DNA from 3 places in the Streptomyces sp. NPDC104307 genome. Region 3 is predicted to be linked to each of the others. Evidence: riboswitches for the same ligand, from Rfam matches in the RefSeq annotation. Region 3 holds a riboswitch; each other region holds the start of a gene.

Region 1 (6,083 bases), on a different contig from region 3:
CTTGCATGGAACCACCTTAGCCGGTTGCGTTCCGGTGTGGCGGCATGTAGAACCGTCTTAGACGGTTCGCGATGGTGTGCAGCCGGTTCCGTGATGGCCTGGAGGTCTCATGCCGCGTCAAACCAGTGACGTTCAAGCGTTTGAAGCCCACGCGACAGAAGCCGAACTCGACGATCTGCGCGCCAGACTGGCCTCGGCGCGCCTGCCCGAGGCCGAGACGGTCCGTGGGACCGCGCCCGGCCCGCACCGATGGGAGCAGGGCGTCCCGCTCGCCGACCTCGTCGGTGTCGTGAACTACTGGCGCACCGGGTACAACTGGCGGCCGTTCGAGGAGCGCCTCAACCGGATCGGTCAGTTCCGCACGACGATCGATGATCTGGGAATCCACTTCCTGCACCGCCGGTCCACGCGGGCGGACGCCACCCCTCTGCTCCTGACGCACGGCTGGCCGGACAGCATCGCCCGGTTCGTCGACGCGGTGGACGAGCTGGCGGATCCAAAGGACGCGGCCGCGCCGGCGTTCCACGTCGTGGTGCCGTCCCTGCCGGGCTTCGGTTACAGCGACAGGCCGGCCACCACTGGTTGGGGAACCGAGAAGATCGCGGCCGCGTGGGTGGAACTGATGGGAAGGCTCGGCTACAGCAGGTTCGTGGCCCACGGCGGCGACTGGGGAGGCAATATCACCACGGTCCTCGGCGGCAGGTTCCCGGCGCACGTTCTCGGCATCCACACCACGTTCGCCGAGGCGCCGCCCGGAATGACCACGGACGGACTGACGGCGACCGAGCGCGAATGGACCGAGGACACCGCCGACTTCTGGCGACACCGCGCGGCATACGCGAAGCAGCAGGCGACCCGTCCGCAGACCATCGGCTATTCGCTCGTCGATTCACCGGTCGGGCTTCTTGCCTGGATCCTCGACAAGTTCGCGGAATGGTCGGATACCGAGGACAGCCCGTTCGAGAAGATTTCCATCGACCGCGTTCTTGACGACGTCACCCTGTACTGGCTGACGCGGACCGGCGCCTCTGCGGCCCGTATCTACTACGAAAGCCACAACTCGCTCGACCCCGGACTTCGGGTCGACGTCCCGTCAGCACTCACCATGTATCCCCGCGACGTAGAGAAATGCCCGCGCCCCTGGGCGCAGGAGCCCGCGCCCCTGGGCGCAGGAGCGGTACCGGAAGATCGTCCGATGGGCGGAGCCGGAAAGCGGGGGACATTTCCCGTCGCTGGAGGTTCCCGGGTATTTCGTCCAGGATCTGCGAGAGGGCCTCGCGGCAGTGCTGGCGGCACACCGGTGAACGCGGCTAAGGGCTGTCCCGCCAGGAATTGCGGGACAGCCCTCAGGTGCCGGGGCTCGATCACCGCCTGATGCGGCTGAGGGTGTTCGCCCGGCAGCTTGCCGGACTTCCGTGAGAGGCGTGAACCGCGAGCCCCGTATGGACCAAAAGGGAGAGCCCTTAGGCTGCCAACCGTCCCCGTCACCGTCCCCGATCCAGGAGCGCGCACGATGTTCGACCCCGCCCAGCAGCACCCGTACCCCGACGCGTTCCAGCCGGACGCAGCGCCTGCCCCGCACGCTCTGCTCGCACCGCTGAGCGGGTTCCTGGGCACCTGGGCCGGGCGGGGCAGTGGTGAGTACCCGACGCTCGCCGAGGAGTTCCGGTACGCGCAGCAGGTGACCTTCAGTCATGACGGGCGGCCCTTCCTCCATTACGAGGCGCGCGCCTGGCTGCTCGACGCGGACGGCGCCCCGTTGCGGCCGTCCGCACGGGAGAGCGGCTGGTGGCGGATGCAGGCGGACGGGCGGGTGGAGGCGCTGATCACTCAGCCCACCGGTGTCGCGGAGATCCTGACGGGCCGTGCGGCCGACGGCGTGGCCGACCTCGCCACCCATCAGGTCGCGCTCGCCCCCACGGCCAAGGAGGTCAGCGCCACCCGCCGTCGCTACACCCTGACGGATGACGGCACGCTCGAATTTGTCCACGACCTCGCGGCGGTCGGCCAGCCGCTCCAGCACCACCTCGCGGCGCGGCTCCGGCGCGAGGGCGGCAGCAGGCCGCACTGATCCGCTCGCCGTGACGGGTCGCCGGCCGTCGTCCCGTCCGTCCGACGGCGCCCCCGCTCATACCCCGGACAGCACGTCCTGCAGCCGGGCCGCGAACGCCCGCGGGTGCGTGGTGTTGCCGTTGTGCCCGCCGGGGAACGGGACGGCCTCCCGGCCGACCAGTCCGGCGAGGCGTTGTGCGCACTGGCCGACGAAGACGGATGGCGCCGTGGTGCTGCCGCTCGCGGGCACGATGCGTACGGGAGTCGCCCGCAGCGCTTCCCGGTCGAGCTCGGCTTCGATGACCGCGGTGAAGTCGCGCTCGATGAAGAAGCCGAAGTTGGCCGCACGGTACGGGGTGAGCGGCATCGGGGTGAGCCCCGGTTCGGTCTCCTGGCACGCCGGGTCGATGCCGAGGACCCGGGCGATCTCGGGGAAGGCCGCTTCCAGACCGCCGTCACGGTGGACATCCTGAAGGTGCGCCAGCTCGGCGGCGTGCCGCTCGCGCTGTCCGGTGGGCAGCAGGGACGGCGTGACCGGGTCGTGTGCCACGAGCACCCCGAGCTGCTCGGGGTGGGCGAGCGCCAGGTGCAGCCCGATGGCGGCGCCCATGCTGCACCCGAGCATCAGGGCGGGCTCATCGGTCAGTTCGGCCAGCAGCCGGTGCACGTCGTCGGCGTGCCGCGCCATGGTGACGCGCTGTCCGGGATCGTCGATCGTGCTGCGGGAGAGGCCCCGGCGGTCGTAGGTGACCACGGTCCAGCGGTCCACGAGCCGGTCGACCAGGTCGGTGCTGCGGTCGGCGTCGCCCTCACCGCTCTGGGAGACGAGCAGCAGGGGACCGGAGCCGCGGGTTTCGTAGTGGAGCGTGGCGCCATCGGTGTCGAGGAACATCAGGATCTCCCGGTCTCAGTGGTGGGCGGCGCCATGAGCGCCGGCCGATACCTCACACCGTAGTGCATCTATTTAGATGCATTGATGAAGATGCATTGGCGGCGCGTGTCGGGTCGCGGGCGTCGTGGCCGCCCAGTGGGAGGGCTTGATGAAATGTCCCGATTGGGTGGTTAGTCGCATACGCCACTAATAATCCACTGAAGCGCTTTTTTTCATAGCCCAAAAGTTATGAATATTGAGCAAATCGCCCTTTTCGGGCTCAGTGGTCAGCATCACCTTCCCGGCCCGGGACGCGGTGCGTCCGGCCTCGGTTCCCTGTTGTGCCAAGAAAGTTGACTTCCCCCGAGAGGTCTGATGCTGGGCATTTCCTTTAATTGATCTTGCGAATCAATTGGGATCAAGAATTCCGGGCTTGTTTCGTCCGGCGTTTTTCGCTTACGGTCACCGTCAATCCGGATGGAACGCCGAATCCTGCCGCCGTCCGGGAACCCGACCCACTCACCTACGGCAGGAGCGGGGGACCCAGGTTTACTGCCGGTCCGGAACCCGGAGCGGCTAGGGGTTAAGTCGACATCACGTGCGGCCGGACATCTCCAGTCCGAACCCGACAGCTCACCTCGCAGGCGGCGGAGAGGAAATACGCCATGCCCATCACGGGTAAGTACCGTCGTTTCAAGTCCACCACCCTGACCCGCGGCTTCATCGCCGTGAGCACGGGCGGAGTCGTTCTCGCGCTCCCCCTGATCGGGGCCGGATCGGCTTCTGCCGCACCGGCGCACCCCGCCGTCGCAGAAAAGTCGGCGTCCTCGACCCCCTTTGCTGCCAAGGGAATTGCGGCCCACCAGGCGGAGTCCACCGTCTATTCCGTGGTCTCCGGCGATTCGCTTTCCAAGATCGCCCGTGGGCATTCCCTCAGTGGTGGCTGGGAGCGGCTCTACCAGGACAACCGGAGTGCGGTCGGTGAAAACCCCGACCTGATTCACCCGGGCCTCAAGCTGACCATCGGCGCCAAGTCCGCCGCCGTAGCGCCGAAGGCGGCTCCCTCCGCCGAGTCGAAGGAAAAGCCCGCCACCGAGGAAAAGCCCGCGTCCGACGCCGCGCAGTCGTCCGACCGGTCCGAGGGGTCCGACCGCGCCGACCGCTCCGAGCGGACGGCCGCGCCGGTCGCGGAGAAGACCACCGAGACCACCGCCACCGAGACCTCGGCCACCGCTCCCGCGCAGGCCGCGACGGCGTACACCGACGACCTCGACGGCTGGATCAAGGAGTCGCTCGCCGTGATGGCCCAGAACGGCATCCCGGGCAGCTACGACGGCATCTACCGCAACGTGATCCGCGAGTCCTCCGGTAACCCGCAGATCGTGAACAACTGGGACTCGAACGCCGTCGCCGGCACGCCCTCCAAGGGTCTCCTCCAGGTGATCCAGCCCACCTTCGACGCCTACCACGTGGCCGGTACGTCGACGGACATCCTCGACCCGGTCGCCAACATCACCGCCGCGTGCAACTACGCCGCGGCCACCTACGGCTCCATCGACAACGTCTTCGGCGCCTACTGACATACCCGGCTCCGCCTTCGGGAGGAACCGGGCGCAGGGGTGGGAAGGAGCCATGCGGCTCCTTCCCACCCCTTTCGCGTGCCGTGCGGCCCCTGCGGACCCGCTCGGGCCGCCTCGCAACCGGGTGCGCGATGGCACTATGAACCTTTCATCCCGCGCGCTACCCTCCGCCGCATGATTTCCACGGTGGTCTGGGGAACCGGCAATGTCGGCCGCGCGGCCATCCGCGCCGTCGAGGCCCATCCGGCCCTGAATCTGGCGCACGTGCTTGTTCACGATCCGGGCAAGGTGGGCCGCGACGCGGGCGACCTCGCCGGGACCGGCCGCGATCTGGGCGTCGCGGCGACCGACGACATCGACGCGGTGCTGGCCACCGCTCCCGGCGCGGTGGTGTACGCGGCCTCCGGGGACATCCGCCCCGACGAGGCGCTCGCCGACATCACCAGGGCGGTCCGGACCGGGGCGGTGGTCGTCACCCCCGCCCTGTACGCCCTCTACGACCAGCGGAGCGCCCCACCCGAGCTGCGTGACCCGGTCCTGGCCGCTGTCGCGGACGGCGGCGGCTCACTGTTCGTCTCCGGCGTCGACCCGGGCTGGGGCAACGACGTGCTGCCCCTGATGATCAGCGGACTCGGCAGCACGGTCGACGCGATCCGCTGCCAGGAGATCTTCGACTACTCCACCTACGACCAGCCCGACGCGGTCCGGGACCTGATCGGCATGGGCCACGCCATGGAGTACGAGCCGCTGATGCTCGCGGCCTCCGTCCCGACGATGGTGTGGGGCGGCCAGCTGCGGCTGATGGCCAGGGCCCTGGGCGTGGAGCTCGACGACATCCGCGAGACGATGGCCCGGCGGCCACTGGAGACGACGGTCACCACCCGGACCATGGGCGAGTTCGCGGCGGGCACCCAGGGCGCGGTGCGGTTCGAGGTGCAGGGCATCGTCGAGGGTGAGCCCCGCATCGTCATCGAGCACATCACCCGCATCCACCCCTCCTGCGCCCCGGACTGGCCGTCGCCGCCCGACGGCGCCGGCGCCCACCGCGTGATCATCGAGGGCCGCCCGCGGATCGAGGTCACCGTCGAGGCCACCGACGAGGACGAGAACCGCTCGGCGGGCGGCAACGCCACCGCGGTCGGCCGGCTGGTGAACGCCATCGACTGGCTGGTGGACGCGGAACCCGGACTCTACGACGCACTCGACGTCCCCCTGCGCCCCGCAGCCGGCAGACTCGGAAGGAAACAGCCATGATCATCGACATCCCCGAGGGCCAGGAGCCGATCGGATACGTGTGGGGCGACATGGTCCCCGGCATCGGGATGGCCGCCGCGAACTTCTCCCTGTCGGTGTACCAGCACACGACGCTCGGCCTGCGGGAGTTCGAGGCCGCCCGGCTGCGGATCGCCCAGATCAACGGGTGCCTGTTCTGCCTGGACTGGCGCACCGAACGGGACGGCGAGAAGGTCGAGGAGGAGTTCGCAGACGCGGTGAACGAGTGGCGCACCGCCGGAGCGTTCGACGACCGGACCCGGCTGGCCGCCGAGTACGCCGAGCGGTACACCCTGGACCATCACGGT
Region 2 (6,083 bases), on a different contig from region 3:
CGCGACGCCCTGAACAACGGGCACAAGGAGAGCGGGGCATGAAGGACGACGGGCCCAAGGGCTTCGATCTGGCGCAGCTCCTCGCGGAGCGCGGCGCAGAGCGCTACGAGCTGCACACCAAGTACCTCAACCACCAGCTCCCGCGGATGCTGCGCACCATCGGCTTCGACAAGGTCTACGAACGGGCCGAGGGCGCGCACTTCTGGGACGCGGAGGGCAACGACTACCTGGACATGCTGGCCGGGTTCGGCGTGATGGGGCTCGGCCGGCACCACCCGGTCGTACGCAAGGCGGTGCACGACGTCCTGGACGCCTCGCTCGCCGACCTCACCCGCTTCGACTGCCAGCCACTGCCGGGGCTGCTGGCGGAGAAGCTGCTCACGCACAGCCCGCACCTGGACCGGGTGTTCTTCGGCAACAGCGGTACCGAGGCCGTCGAGACGGCGCTCAAGTTCGCCCGGTACGCGACCGGGAAGCCGAGGATCCTGTACTGCGCGCACGCCTTCCACGGACTGACCACCGGGTCGCTCTCGGTCAACGGCGAGGACGGTTTCCGGGACGGCTTCGCGCCCCTGCTGCCCGACACCGCCATCGAGCTCGGGGACCTGGAGGCTCTGCGGCGCGAGCTGAAGCGCGGAGACGTGGCAGGCCTGGTCGTCGAGCCGATCCAGGGCAAGGGCGTGCACGCCTCGCCGCCCGGCTTCCTGCGCGCCGCCCAGGAACTGCTCCACAAGCACAAGGCGCTGCTCATCGCGGACGAGGTGCAGACCGGTCTGGGCCGGACCGGCGACTTCTACGCGTACCAGCACGAGGAGGGCGTGGAGCCGGATCTGGTCTGCGTCGCCAAGGCGCTCTCCGGCGGCTATGTGCCGGTCGGCGCCACGCTCGGCAAGGACTGGATCTTCAAGAAGGTCTACTCCTCGATGGACCGGGTGCTGGTCCACTCGGCCAGCTTCGGCTCCAATGCCCAGGCCATGGCCGCCGGGCTCGCGGTCCTCGCGGTGATGGAGGACGAAGAGACCGTGGCCAACGCGCGCCGCACCGGTGATCTGCTGCGCGAACGGCTGGCCGCGCTGGTCGACCGATACGAGCTGCTGCACGAGGTGCGGGGACGCGGGCTGATGATCGGCATCGAGTTCGGCCGGCCGTCCTCGCTGAAGCTGCGCAGCCGCTGGACGATGCTCCAGGCGGCCCGGAAGGGGCTCTTCGCGCAGATGGTCGTCGTTCCGCTGCTCCAGAAGCACCGGATTCTCACCCAGGTCTCCGGCGACCACCTCGAAGTGATCAAGCTGATTCCGCCGCTCGTCATCGACGAGGCGGACGTGGAGCGGTTTGTGGCCGCGTTCACAGCGGTGATGGACGACGCGCACAACGGCGGGCTGATGTGGGACTTCGGCCGGACCCTGGTGAAGCAGGCCGTGGCCAACCGCTGATCAGCGGGGTTTTTGCCTGGGAGGCAAGAAATTTGCCTCCCAGGAAAGATCCTGGCCCAATGGACATATGAATCCCCCAGAAGCAGGGGCGGCCGACGTGGCCGACGAGCTGCCCGGTGTAGCGCCTCGACTGCGCGACCTGCGCCGCGGCCGCGGGCTCACCCTGGAGACCGCCGCCCAGCGCGCCGGGCTCTCGCCCGCCCATCTGTCCCGGCTCGAAACGGGCCGCCGTCAGCCCTCGCTGCCGATGCTGCTCGGACTCGCCAGGATCTACGGTACGACGGTCTCCGAGCTGCTCGGCGAGATCCCGCCGGAACGTGACGCGATCGTCCGCGCCCGGAAGTTCGAGGGGGCGGAGGCGGACGGCTGGATGTACCAGCAGGCCGGTGGGCCCGGCCGGGCCATGCAGGCGCTGCGCGTCCGGGTGCCGTACGGCGCGCAGGGTGACCTGGTGCGCGTCCACCCCGGCGAGGAATGGCTCTATGTCCTGGCCGGAAACCTCCGGGTGACCCTCGGGGACACCGTGCACGACCTCGGCCCCGGCGACAGCGCGCACTTCGACTCGCTCACCCCGCACCGGATCGCGGCGCCGGACCGCGAGGGCGCCGAACTGCTCTTCGTTCACACCCTGCTGCAGAGCCCCGCCGCCGAGCTGTGTCTCGGCAGCGGGATCCACCGTCGCTGAGACGCCGTCCCGCCGGCCCGTCCGGTCACCAGAGAGGACCGTCATGTCCGATTCAGAGAACTACGACCCGCTGACCCCGGCCAGGCACAAGGAGTCCGACTCCCAGGAGCGCACGATGCCGCGCGGGCTCGTCATCAGGCTGTTCGCCTATCTGGTGGCCGGGCACGTCATCGCGGGCTTCCTCTACCTGCTGTTCGCGGTGGGGATGCACAACCAGTAGCCGGCGGCATCCCCTCCCCGGGGTCCGTCAGGAGTCTTCGAGGAGCCGCTCGCGCAGCCGCTCCCGGGTCTCGGGCGTGACCTTCAGCCCCTCGGAGAGGTAGCGGTCCGTGTCGCCCCAGGTCTCGTCGATCGTGGCGAAGGCCGCCGCGAGGTATTCGCTGTGGGCGCCGAAGAGCGGGCTGAGGAGCTCCATCACCTCGGGCGACATCCCGGCTGCGGAGGTGTCGCTGCGGCGCACCCGGTAGCGGCGGTGGGTGTCGTTGGACTTGAGGTAGTCGGCCTCGATCGTCTCGCGCCCGACGCCCACCGCGAGCAGCGAGATCGCGATCGAGAGCCCGGCCCGGTCCTTGCCCGCCGCGCAGTGCATCAGGGCCGGGACGCTGTCCTCGGCCAGGGCGTGCAGCACCTGGCTGTGCTCGGCGGTGCGGTCCAGGATGATCGAGCGGTAGGAGGCGACCATGCGGTCGGTCCCCTTGCCGCCGCCGAGGATTCCGTGCAGCTCGTCCATGTTGCCGTCGCGCACCATCCGCCAGAACTCGGTGCCGTCCGCCGGGTCGGTGAGCGGGATGTTCACATTGCGTACGCCGGGCAGCTCGACGTCCGGTCCGTCCAGCTTGAGGTCGGCGGCGTTGCGGAAGTCGAAGACGGTGTGCAGCCCGAGGCCGCCGAGGAACGCCGCGTCCTCGGGCGTGGCGCCCGCGAGGTGACCGCTGCGGTAGAGCCGCCCGTACCGCACCCGGCGGCCGTCCGAGGCCGGCAGTCCACCCACGTCGCGGAAGTTACGGACCCCCGCCAGCTCGGGTTCCGTCGACGGGGTCTGCGGCAACTGCTGCGTCACGGTCACTCCTGGGGCTGTGCCGCCGACGCGTGTCGCCGACGGGTCCACTCCCGTGACGATACGACATCGGATACTCGGACAATCACCCCGGCGGCAGCCTCGGTTCTCCCTCTTGTCCCGGCCCTCCGCGGGGCGCCGGTGCGGACGATGTGAGTGACATGTCCGTATTAAGGCTTTTAGTCGAACATGCCCTGCTTATGCGGGAGATGGTCACCCTCTCGTGAGCGGGATCATATCCGTGACGGTGTGTGGCGGTACGCCGGTCGGGTATTCCGTACGTCAAGCGGAATGCCAAGATCCATAATCCACGGAGTGTGACCGGAATTCCGCGTCGAATTTCCGGTGCGGAATCCGGCGCGGAACCCGTGGCTTGTTTCCGCCGTCCCGGCTCGCTTACGTTCCATGTCAATCCGGATGGAACGCCTAATCCTGCCGCCGTCCGGAATTCCGCACCCACTCACCGTGTGGCAGGAGCGGGGGACCCAGGTAAGCCGCCGACCGGAGTGATCCGGCCGGCTCGGGGTGAAGTCGCGCCAGGCGCGGCCGGGCATCTCCAGCCCGAACCCGACAGCTCACCTCGTAGGCGCCGGAGAGGAAATTCTTCATGCCCATCCCGGGTAAGCACCGCCGTCCCAAGTCCAGCACCATCGCCCGCGGCGTCGTCGTCGCGAGCGCCGGCGGAGCCGTCATCGCGCTTCCGCTGCTCGGCGCCACCGGTGCCAACGCCGCGGAGCAGGCCGCTCCCGCCACCGCGAAGTCGGCCGCCGCCACGCACGCCACCCCGGCCAAGCCGGTCGCGGACAAGCAGTCCGGCACCAAGACGTACTCCGTGGTCTCCGGCGACTACCTGTCGAAGATCGCCGCCGAGCACAAGGTCAAGGGCGGCTGGGAGAAGCTGTACCAGGACAACCGCAAGGTCGTCGGCGACAACCCGAGCCTGATCTTCCCGGGCATGAAGCTGACCCTCGGCGGCAAGGCCTGGGGTCACGCCCCGGCCACCGGTTCGCACACCTCCACGGGTGACACCACTCCGTCGAAGGCCCCCTCGAAGGCCCCGGCCAAGACCGAGTCGAAGGCCCCCGCGTCCTCCGGCACCACGTCCTCCTCCGACACCCAGGCGTCCAACACCGCGTCGTCGGACCAGGGCAGCGCCTCCGGCTACGTCCACCCGGTCCCCGGTAACCACACCACCGCCTACCGCGCCTCCGGCGCCAGCTGGTCCAGTGGCAGCCACACCGGCATCGACTTCCCCGTCGCCAGCGGCACCAGCGTCAAGGCGATCACCTCCGGCACCGTCGTCACCGCGGGCTGGGGCGGCGCGTACGGCAACGAGGTCGTCATCAAGCACGCCGACGGCCACTACTCCCAGTACGGCCACATGTCCTCGCTCTCCGTCTCGGCGGGCCAGACCGTGACCGCGGGCCAGCAGGTCGGCCTCTCCGGCGCCACCGGCAACGCCACCGGCCCGCACCTCCACTTCGAGGTCCGCACCGGCCCGGCGTACGGCTCGGACATCGACCCGATCGCCTACCTGGCGTCGCACGGGATCAACGTCTGATCCACGCAGCAACGGTCCGGTGACGGACCGGAGCAATACAGAGGGACGGTGCGCGGCGGCGCACCGTCCCTCTGTATTGCGGTGACCGTCCTTATTCCCCCTTTACCAAAAACTGACCGGGTGGTCTATCTCACCACCCGTCAACCCCGTAATACGGTCGCGTAGGTCACAATCGACGGTGCAGGATATGCCCTTGTGGCAGACGATTCGAGAATCATCCGACAGGGCGTCATCAACCGACAGGGCGCCATCGAGTCGTACGCGGCGATTGGCGACAGTTTCACCGAGGGAGTCGGTGACCCGGGCCCGGCCGGGACATTCGTCGGCTGGGCCGACCGGTTCGCGGTCATCCTCGCGGACCAGCTCCCCGAACCGGCGACGGCGCAGGGCGGCACGGCCGCCGCGCACGGACACTTCCGGTACGCCAATCTCGCCGTACGAGGACGCCTCCTCGACCAGATAGTCGAGGAGCAGGTACCGCGCGCCAAGGAACTCGCCCCCGACCTGGTGAGCTTCTGCGCGGGGGGCAACGACATCATCCGGCCGGGCACCGACCCCGACGACGTGGCCGAGCGCTTCGAGCGCGCGGTCGCCGAGCTGACCCAGTCGGTCGGCACCGTCATGGTCACCACCGGCTTCGACACCCGAGGCGTTCCGGTGCTCCGCCATCTGCGCGGCAAGATCGCCACCTACACCGCCCATGTGCGGTCCATCGCGGACCGCTACGACTGCCCGGTGCTCGACCTGTGGTCGCTGCGCTCCGTGCAGGACCGGCGCGCCTGGGACGGCGACCGGCTGCACCTGTCACCCGAGGGGCACACCCGCGTCGCGCTGCGCGCCGCACAGGTCCTCGGCCTCGACGTGCCGGCCGACCCGGACCAGGAGTGGCCGCCGCAGGTGCACCGGGGAACGCTGGAGGTCCGGCGCGACGACATCCACTGGGCCCGCGAGTACCTGGTGCCGTGGATCGGGCGCCGACTGCGCGGCGAGTCGTCGGGGGACCACGTGGCGGCGAAGCGGCCGGACCTGCTGCCGCTCTGAGACCGGCCGGCTCCCGGCCGGGAGCCGGGAGCCCGGCGATCCGTCCGGGGTCTACGAGCCGGCCCGCCCGATGTCGTACAGCGGCCGGGCCGGGATGCGTTCCAGCACGCCGCCCGCGAACACGTCGTACAGCGGCAGCGTCTCCAGATGGACGTAGCCGATATGGCAGTCGCAGACGGAGAGCGGGCAGGCCCGGGGGCCCAACGCCTCCCGGTAACTGCCGTCGTAGAGATTGCCGAGCTCGGCCCGGACGAAATGGCAGCGACGCACCGTGCCCTCCCCGTCGACCGAGATGACGGACTCGCC
Region 3 (6,083 bases):
ACCGGCTGGTCCGTCGCGACCGGACGGCCGTCGCGGCCGGATTCGGGCTGCTGCGGCTGGCCGGCGCGCCCTCGCTCGGCTGGCTGGACGTCAAGACGTCCGGCGGCGTCGAGGTGGCGCAGATCGAGGCCGCGGTCGACGAGGAGCTCGCCCGATTCGCCGAGGAGGGCCCCTCGCCCGAGGAGATGGAGCGGGCCCAGGCCCAGTTGGAGCGGGAGTGGCTGGACCGGCTCGGTACGGTCGCGGGCCGCGCCGACGAACTGTGCCGGTACGCCGTGCTGTTCGGTGACCCGCAGCTCGCCCTGAGCGCGGTGCACCGGGTGCTCGACGTCACCGCGGAGGAGGTCAGGGCGGCCGCCAGGGCCCAGCTGCGGCCCGACAACCGGGCGGTACTGGTCTACGAGCCGGTCGAGCCCGCGGAGCCCGCAGACGAGGCGGGGACCGCCGCCGCCGACACCGACGCGCACGAAGGGGCGGACAAGTGAGCGACGCTGCCGTGACTGGAGTTTCGATGGAGTACCACCCGCAGCCCGCCCCCGGGACGGCCAGGCCCTGGGCCTTCCCCGCGCCCGAGCGCGGTGCCCTGCCCAATGGCCTCACGGTGCTGCGCTGCCACCGCCCCGGCCAGCAGGTCGTCGCCGTCGAGGTCTTCCTCGAAGCACCGCTCGACGCGGAGCCCGAGGGTCTGGACGGGGTGGCCACGATCATGTCGCGCGCCCTGTCCGAGGGCACCGACAAGCGCAGTGCGGAGGAGTTCGCCGCCGAGCTGGAACGGTGCGGCGCCACTCTGGACGCCCACGCCGACCACCCCGGCGTCCGGGTCTCCCTGGAGGTGCCCGCCTCCAGGCTGGCCAAGGCGCTCGGCCTGGTCGCGGAGGCCCTGCGGGCACCGGCCTTCGCCGACAGCGAGATCGAGCGGCTGGTGAACAACCGGCTCGACGAGATCCCGCACGAGCAGGCGAACCCCGCCCGGCGCGCGGCCAAGCAGCTCTCCAAGGAGCTCTTCCCGGCCACGGCCCGTATGTCGCGCCCGCGCCAGGGCACCGAGAAGACCGTCGAGCGGATCGACTCCGCGGCCGTGCGCGCCTTCTACGACGCCCACGTCCGCCCGTCCACCGCGACCGCCGTGGTCGTCGGTGACCTCACCGGCATCGACCTGGACGCCCTGCTCTCCGAGACCCTGGGCGACTGGTCGGGCAACACCGCCGCGGCCCGTCCGGTCCCGCCGATCACCGCCGACGACACCGGCCGGGTGGTCATCGTGGACCGCCCCGGAGCGGTGCAGACCCAGCTGCTGATCGGCCGGATCGGCGCGGACCGGCACGACAGCGTCTGGCCGGCCCAGGTGCTCGGCACCTACTGCCTGGGAGGCACGCTGACCTCCCGGCTCGACCGGGTGCTGCGTGAGGAGAAGGGCTACACCTACGGCGTGCGCGCCTTCGCCCAGGTGCTGCGCTCCTCGGCCCGGGACTCCGCCTCGGGGGCGACCGGCGCCGCGATGCTCGCGATCAGCGGCTCGGTGGACACGGAGTCCACCGGACCGGCGCTGGAAGACCTCTGGAAGGTGCTGCGGACCTTGGCCGCGGAGGGTCTGACGGACGCCGAGCGCGAGACGGCCGTGCAGAACCTCGTGGGCGTGGCACCGCTGAAGTTCGAGACGGCCGCCTCCGTCGCGGGCACCCTCGCGGACCAGGTCGAGCAGCACCTCGCCGACGACTACCAGGCGCAGCTGTACGCGCGCCTCGCCGAGACCGGCACGGTGGAGGCGACGGCGGCCGTGGTCAACGCCTTCCCGGAGGACCGCCTCGTCACGGTCCTCGTCGGGGACGCCGCGCAGATCAAGGAGCCCGTCACGGCTCTCGGCATCGGAGAGGTCTCGGTCGTCACCGGCTGAACCGCCACCGCCCCCGACAGCGGGGCGGGAGCGAGGCCCTGGCGGGTCGTCTGCCGCCAGGGCCTCCCTTTTTGTCCGCTTTGGTGGAGAGGTTGCCTGTCTGCCCTGTGGGATGCGCTACAAAACCGCCTGTCCGTTTGGTGCGGGGAAGTGCCCCCGCTTAGCGTCGGCGCGGCTGTCCGTCACTCGTATGCCGCATCCGCGACGTACCGGGCAGCCATCGCCGAGTCCCCGTCAGGCGCGAGCCGGGGGAGCCGGGGACCCACGCAGTCCCTGGGGTGAATCGGACGGCCGTGCCTCTGTGGGGGCCCGGTGTCCGTAGGAGACCTTCCTGCTCCGAACCCGTCAGCTAACCCGGTAGGCGAGAAGGAAGGAAAGGATCAGCCACTTCATGGCGTTCACCCGTGCCACGGGGAAGCACCGTGCCCCGTGCCGTATGACGCGCCGCGGCGCGAAGGCTCTCGGCATCGCGGCCCTGGCGACCGCCGGAGTCATCGGCTCGCCGGCCTCCCCGGCGCTCGCGGAGGACACCGAGACCTCTGCCGCCGGCACCGGCCTCTCCCAGATCATCGCCATCGAGGGCGACCTGGCCGACCGGATCGACGCCCAGGCGGACGCGCAGCGGCACCAGGCCGACGCCGCAGAGGCGAAGGCCAAGGCCGAAGCCGACGCGAAGAAGAAGGCCGAGGCGAAGGCCAGGAAGGCCAAGGCCGCCGCTGCCAGGGCCAAGGAGGCCCGCGAGAGCGAGGCGCGTGCCGCCCGCTCCGCCGAGCGCGCCCGGCTGGGCACCTTCCAGCTGCCCGTCGCGGGTTCCTACGTGAGCACCGGCTACAAGTCCAGCGGCTCCCTGTGGTCTTCCGGCAGCCACTCCGGCATCGACTTCCACGCCGCGTCCGGCAGCTCCGTCGTCGCCGTCGGCGCCGGTACGGTCGTCGAGGCCGGCTGGGGCGGCGCGTACGGCAACAACATCGTGCTCCGGATGACGGACGGCACGTACACCCAGTACGGCCACCTCTCCTCGATCGCCGTGTCCGTCGGCCAGAGCGTTGGTCAGGGGCAGCGGATCGGCCTCTCCGGTGCCACCGGCAACGCCACCGGACCGCACCTCCACTTCGAGGCCCGCACCACCCCGTCGTACGGCTCCGACATGGACCCGGTCGCCTACCTGCGCGCCCACGGCGTCACCGTCTGACCGACACGAAGCACCTCAGCGAAGGCCCCGGCGACGCGCCGGGGCCTTCAGTCGTACCCGGCGCCTGACCATGGCGCGGCACCCCTTCCCGAACCCGTCCGCGACCAAAAGATATTCATGAATTTACGCCCGGCATCGGAAATGCGTCCGCATTGCAATAGAGTCACAGGACAGGCGTCGATCGGCCGCGTTCCGCGGGGATTAAGGCGGAGGTTCGGACATGCGCATTCCGGCGCATTCGGTATGCACGGCAATCCGTGACGACATCGTCTCCGGTGTCTTCGAACGCGGCAGCCGACTCACCGAGGAAGTGCTCGCACGCCGTTACGGGGTCTCCCGTGTCCCGGTGCGTGAAGCGCTGCGCACCCTGGAGTCAGAGGGCTTCGTGGTCACCCGCAGGCACGCCGGGGCCTGCGTCGCCGAGCCCGACGAGCAGGAGGCGGCGGATCTGCTTGAGGTCCGGATGCTGCTGGAACCGCTCGGTGCGGCCCGTGCCGCCCAGCGCCGCACCGACGCCCACCTCAAGGTGTTGCGCGGCCTGGTCAGGCTGGGCCAGGAGCGGGCCCGCCGGGGCGAGGGCGAGGATCTGCGCTCCCTGGGCGGCTGGTTCCACGAGACCCTCGCCCAGGCCTCCGGAAGCCCCGGACTGATCGCACTGCTCACCCAGCTCCGGCACAAGATCGCCTGGATGTACGCGGTCGACCCGCCGGCCCGCCCCGCCGATTCCTGGGCCGAGTACGGGGCCATCGTGGACGCCGTGGCGCGCGGCGACGCGGAACGGGCGAGGGCGCTCGCCGCCCAGCACGCCGAGCGGGCCACCGCCGCGCACCGGCTGCGCCGCCCCGGCCGCCCCGCTGCTCCGGCCGTGCCCCGGGCCGGCCGGGTGAGGACTTCGCAACATGCCGTAAACACCCAGGGCGGCCGTCATTAACAATTACGCCGTATACAAGAAGTAGCTATTCGCCGAAGCGTTCCTGGTGCTGTCCATTCCGTTGTTCCGCTCGCTGCCCTGAATTATTTCCGGCGGCCGGATGATATGGGTCGCAATGGACAGCATTCTCGTGCGAACGCAAAAGCCGCGGCTCCCGGTCGGGGGTGCCGCGGCTCTCGCGCAGGAATTCCAGGCGGTCGTGACCGCTGGGTCAGACGGTCTCCGGGAGCTCGTCGAGCCCCTCGGCGACCAGCTTGGACAGACGGTCCAGAGCGGCCTCTGCGTTGTCGGCCTCGGACGCGAGAACGATCTCCTCGCCGCCCTGGGCGCCGAGCCCGAGCACCGCGAGCATGGACGCGGCGTTCACCGGATTGCCGTCGGCCTTGGCGATGGTCACGGGGACGCCGGAGGCCGTGGCGGCACGGACGAAGATGGATGCGGGGCGGGCGTGCAGGCCCTCGGCCCAACCGACGTTGACGCGGCGCTCAGCCATGGTTCTGCCCTTCACGAATCAATGGTTGTCTAGACCAGTCTCTCATGCAGTGCGCGATGCTCCGGCCGACCCGCGGCCCGTCCGCGGACCGCTTCCGCCGTCGGCCGGCCACCCCCAGACTGCCCCGGCCCCGACCCCCACGCGACCGCTGGCGGAGCCGTACGCTTTGCCCATGGAGCCCTCTGTGGAGCAGAGTCCGCATCACGCCTACCCCGGCCACTGGGAGGCGGACGTGGTGCTCCGCGACGGCGGCACCGCCCGGATCAGGCCGATCACCACGGACGACGCCGAGCGGCTGGTCAGCTTCTACGAGCAGGTCTCCGACGAGTCGAAGTACTACCGCTTCTTCGCCCCCTACCCCCGGCTCTCCGCCAAGGACGTCCACCGCTTCACCCATCACGACTACGTCGACCGGGTGGGACTCGCCGTCACGGTGGGCGGCGAGTTCATCGCCACCGTCCGCTACGACCGGATCGACGCCACGGGCAGGCCCGCCTCCGCTCCGGCGGACGAGGCCGAGGTCGCCTTCCTCGTCCAGGACGCGCACCAGGGCCGCGGGGTCGCCTCCACCCTCCTCGAACACATCGCGGCCGTCGCCCGCGAGCGCGGTATCCGGCGCTTCGCCGCCGAGGTGCTCCCCGCCAACAACAAGATGATCAAGGTGTTCCGGGACGCCGGATACACCCAGCAGCGCAGCTTCGAGGACGGCTCCGTCCACCTCACCCTGGACCTCGAACCGACCGCCGAGTCGCTCGCCGTCCAGCGCGCCCGCGAGCAGCGGGCGGAGGCGCGGTCCGTGCAGCGGCTGCTCGCCCCCGGCTCCGTCGCCGTCATCGGCGCGGGGCGCAACCCGGGCGGGGTCGGCCGCACCGTCCTGCGCAACCTCCTCGGCGCGGGCTTCACCGGCCGCGCCTACGCGGTGAACAGCGCCCTGGACACGGACCAGGACACCATCGACGGGGTGCCCGCCCACCGCTCCCTCGGCGAGATCGGCGAACCGGTCGACCTCGCCGTCGTCGCCGTCCCCGCCGAGCGGGTGCCGGAGGCCGTCGCCGACTGCGGGGAACACGGCGTCCAGGGACTCGTCGTCCTCTCCGCCGGATACGCCGAGTGGGGCGCGGAGGGCCGCGAACGGCAGCGCGAACTGGTGCGCCAGGCCCGCTCGTACGGCATGCGCATCATCGGCCCGAACGCCTTCGGCATCATCAACAACTCCGAGGCGGTCCGGCTGAACGCCTCACTCGCTCCGGAACGGCCCGCCTCCGGGCGCATCGGCCTGTTCACCCAGTCCGGCGCGATCGGCATCGCCCTGCTCTCCGGGCTCTACCGGCGCGGCGCGGGGCTCTCCACCTTCATCTCGGCCGGAAACCGCGCCGACATCTCCGGCAACGACTTCCTCCAGTACTGGTACGAGGACCCGGACACCGATGTCGCCCTGCTGTACCTCGAATCGCTCGGCAACCCCCGCAAGTTCACCCGCCTCGCCCGGCGTACCGCCGCGGTGAAGCCGGTGGTCGTGGTCAAGGGCGCCCGGCACAGCGGCTCCACCCCGCCGGGCCACGCCGTACCCATC

What was found. Region 3 has a riboswitch for cyclic di-AMP ahead of ACZ601_RS24510 (M23 family metallopeptidase). Riboswitches for the same ligand answer to the same signal wherever they lie in the genome.
Region 1: another riboswitch for cyclic di-AMP. It lies ahead of ACZ601_RS16875 (LysM peptidoglycan-binding domain-containing protein); the one in region 3 lies ahead of ACZ601_RS24510 (M23 family metallopeptidase).
Region 2: another riboswitch for cyclic di-AMP. It lies ahead of ACZ601_RS03090 (M23 family metallopeptidase); the one in region 3 lies ahead of ACZ601_RS24510 (M23 family metallopeptidase).

What each region holds. Positions count from the first base shown of each region.
Region 1 covers NZ_JBVJMU010000005.1:391,671-397,753, forward strand. Annotated here, with positions in the region: gene ACZ601_RS16855 (CGNR zinc finger domain-containing protein) at 1-7, opposite strand, end outside; partial or broken gene ACZ601_RS16860 (epoxide hydrolase family protein) at 110-1,304, shown strand; gene ACZ601_RS16865 (nitrobindin family protein) at 1,514-2,071, shown strand; gene ACZ601_RS16870 (alpha/beta fold hydrolase) at 2,129-2,944, opposite strand; cyclic di-AMP (ydaO/yuaA leader) riboswitch at 3,397-3,585, shown strand; gene ACZ601_RS16875 (LysM peptidoglycan-binding domain-containing protein) at 3,589-4,503, shown strand; gene ACZ601_RS16880 (NAD(P)H-dependent amine dehydrogenase family protein) at 4,678-5,757, shown strand; gene ACZ601_RS16885 (carboxymuconolactone decarboxylase family protein) at 5,754-6,083, shown strand, end outside.
Region 2 covers NZ_JBVJMU010000001.1:761,885-767,967, reverse strand. Annotated here, with positions in the region: gene dxs (1-deoxy-D-xylulose-5-phosphate synthase) at 1-42, shown strand, start outside; gene ACZ601_RS03110 (aspartate aminotransferase family protein) at 39-1,433, shown strand; gene ACZ601_RS03105 (helix-turn-helix domain-containing protein) at 1,501-2,118, shown strand; gene ACZ601_RS03100 (DUF6126 family protein) at 2,162-2,338, shown strand; gene ACZ601_RS03095 (tyrosine-protein phosphatase) at 2,366-3,178, opposite strand; cyclic di-AMP (ydaO/yuaA leader) riboswitch at 3,619-3,779, shown strand; gene ACZ601_RS03090 (M23 family metallopeptidase) at 3,783-4,736, shown strand; gene ACZ601_RS03085 (SGNH/GDSL hydrolase family protein) at 4,932-5,777, shown strand; gene ACZ601_RS03080 (STM4011 family radical SAM protein) at 5,829-6,083, opposite strand, start outside.
Region 3 covers NZ_JBVJMU010000010.1:140,839-146,921, reverse strand. Annotated here, with positions in the region: gene ACZ601_RS24520 (M16 family metallopeptidase) at 1-485, shown strand, start outside; gene ACZ601_RS24515 (M16 family metallopeptidase) at 512-1,894, shown strand; cyclic di-AMP (ydaO/yuaA leader) riboswitch at 2,106-2,272, shown strand; gene ACZ601_RS24510 (M23 family metallopeptidase) at 2,286-3,086, shown strand; gene ACZ601_RS24505 (GntR family transcriptional regulator) at 3,307-4,017, shown strand; gene ACZ601_RS24500 (HPr family phosphocarrier protein) at 4,229-4,510, opposite strand; gene ACZ601_RS24495 (bifunctional acetate--CoA ligase family protein/GNAT family N-acetyltransferase) at 4,683-6,083, shown strand, end outside.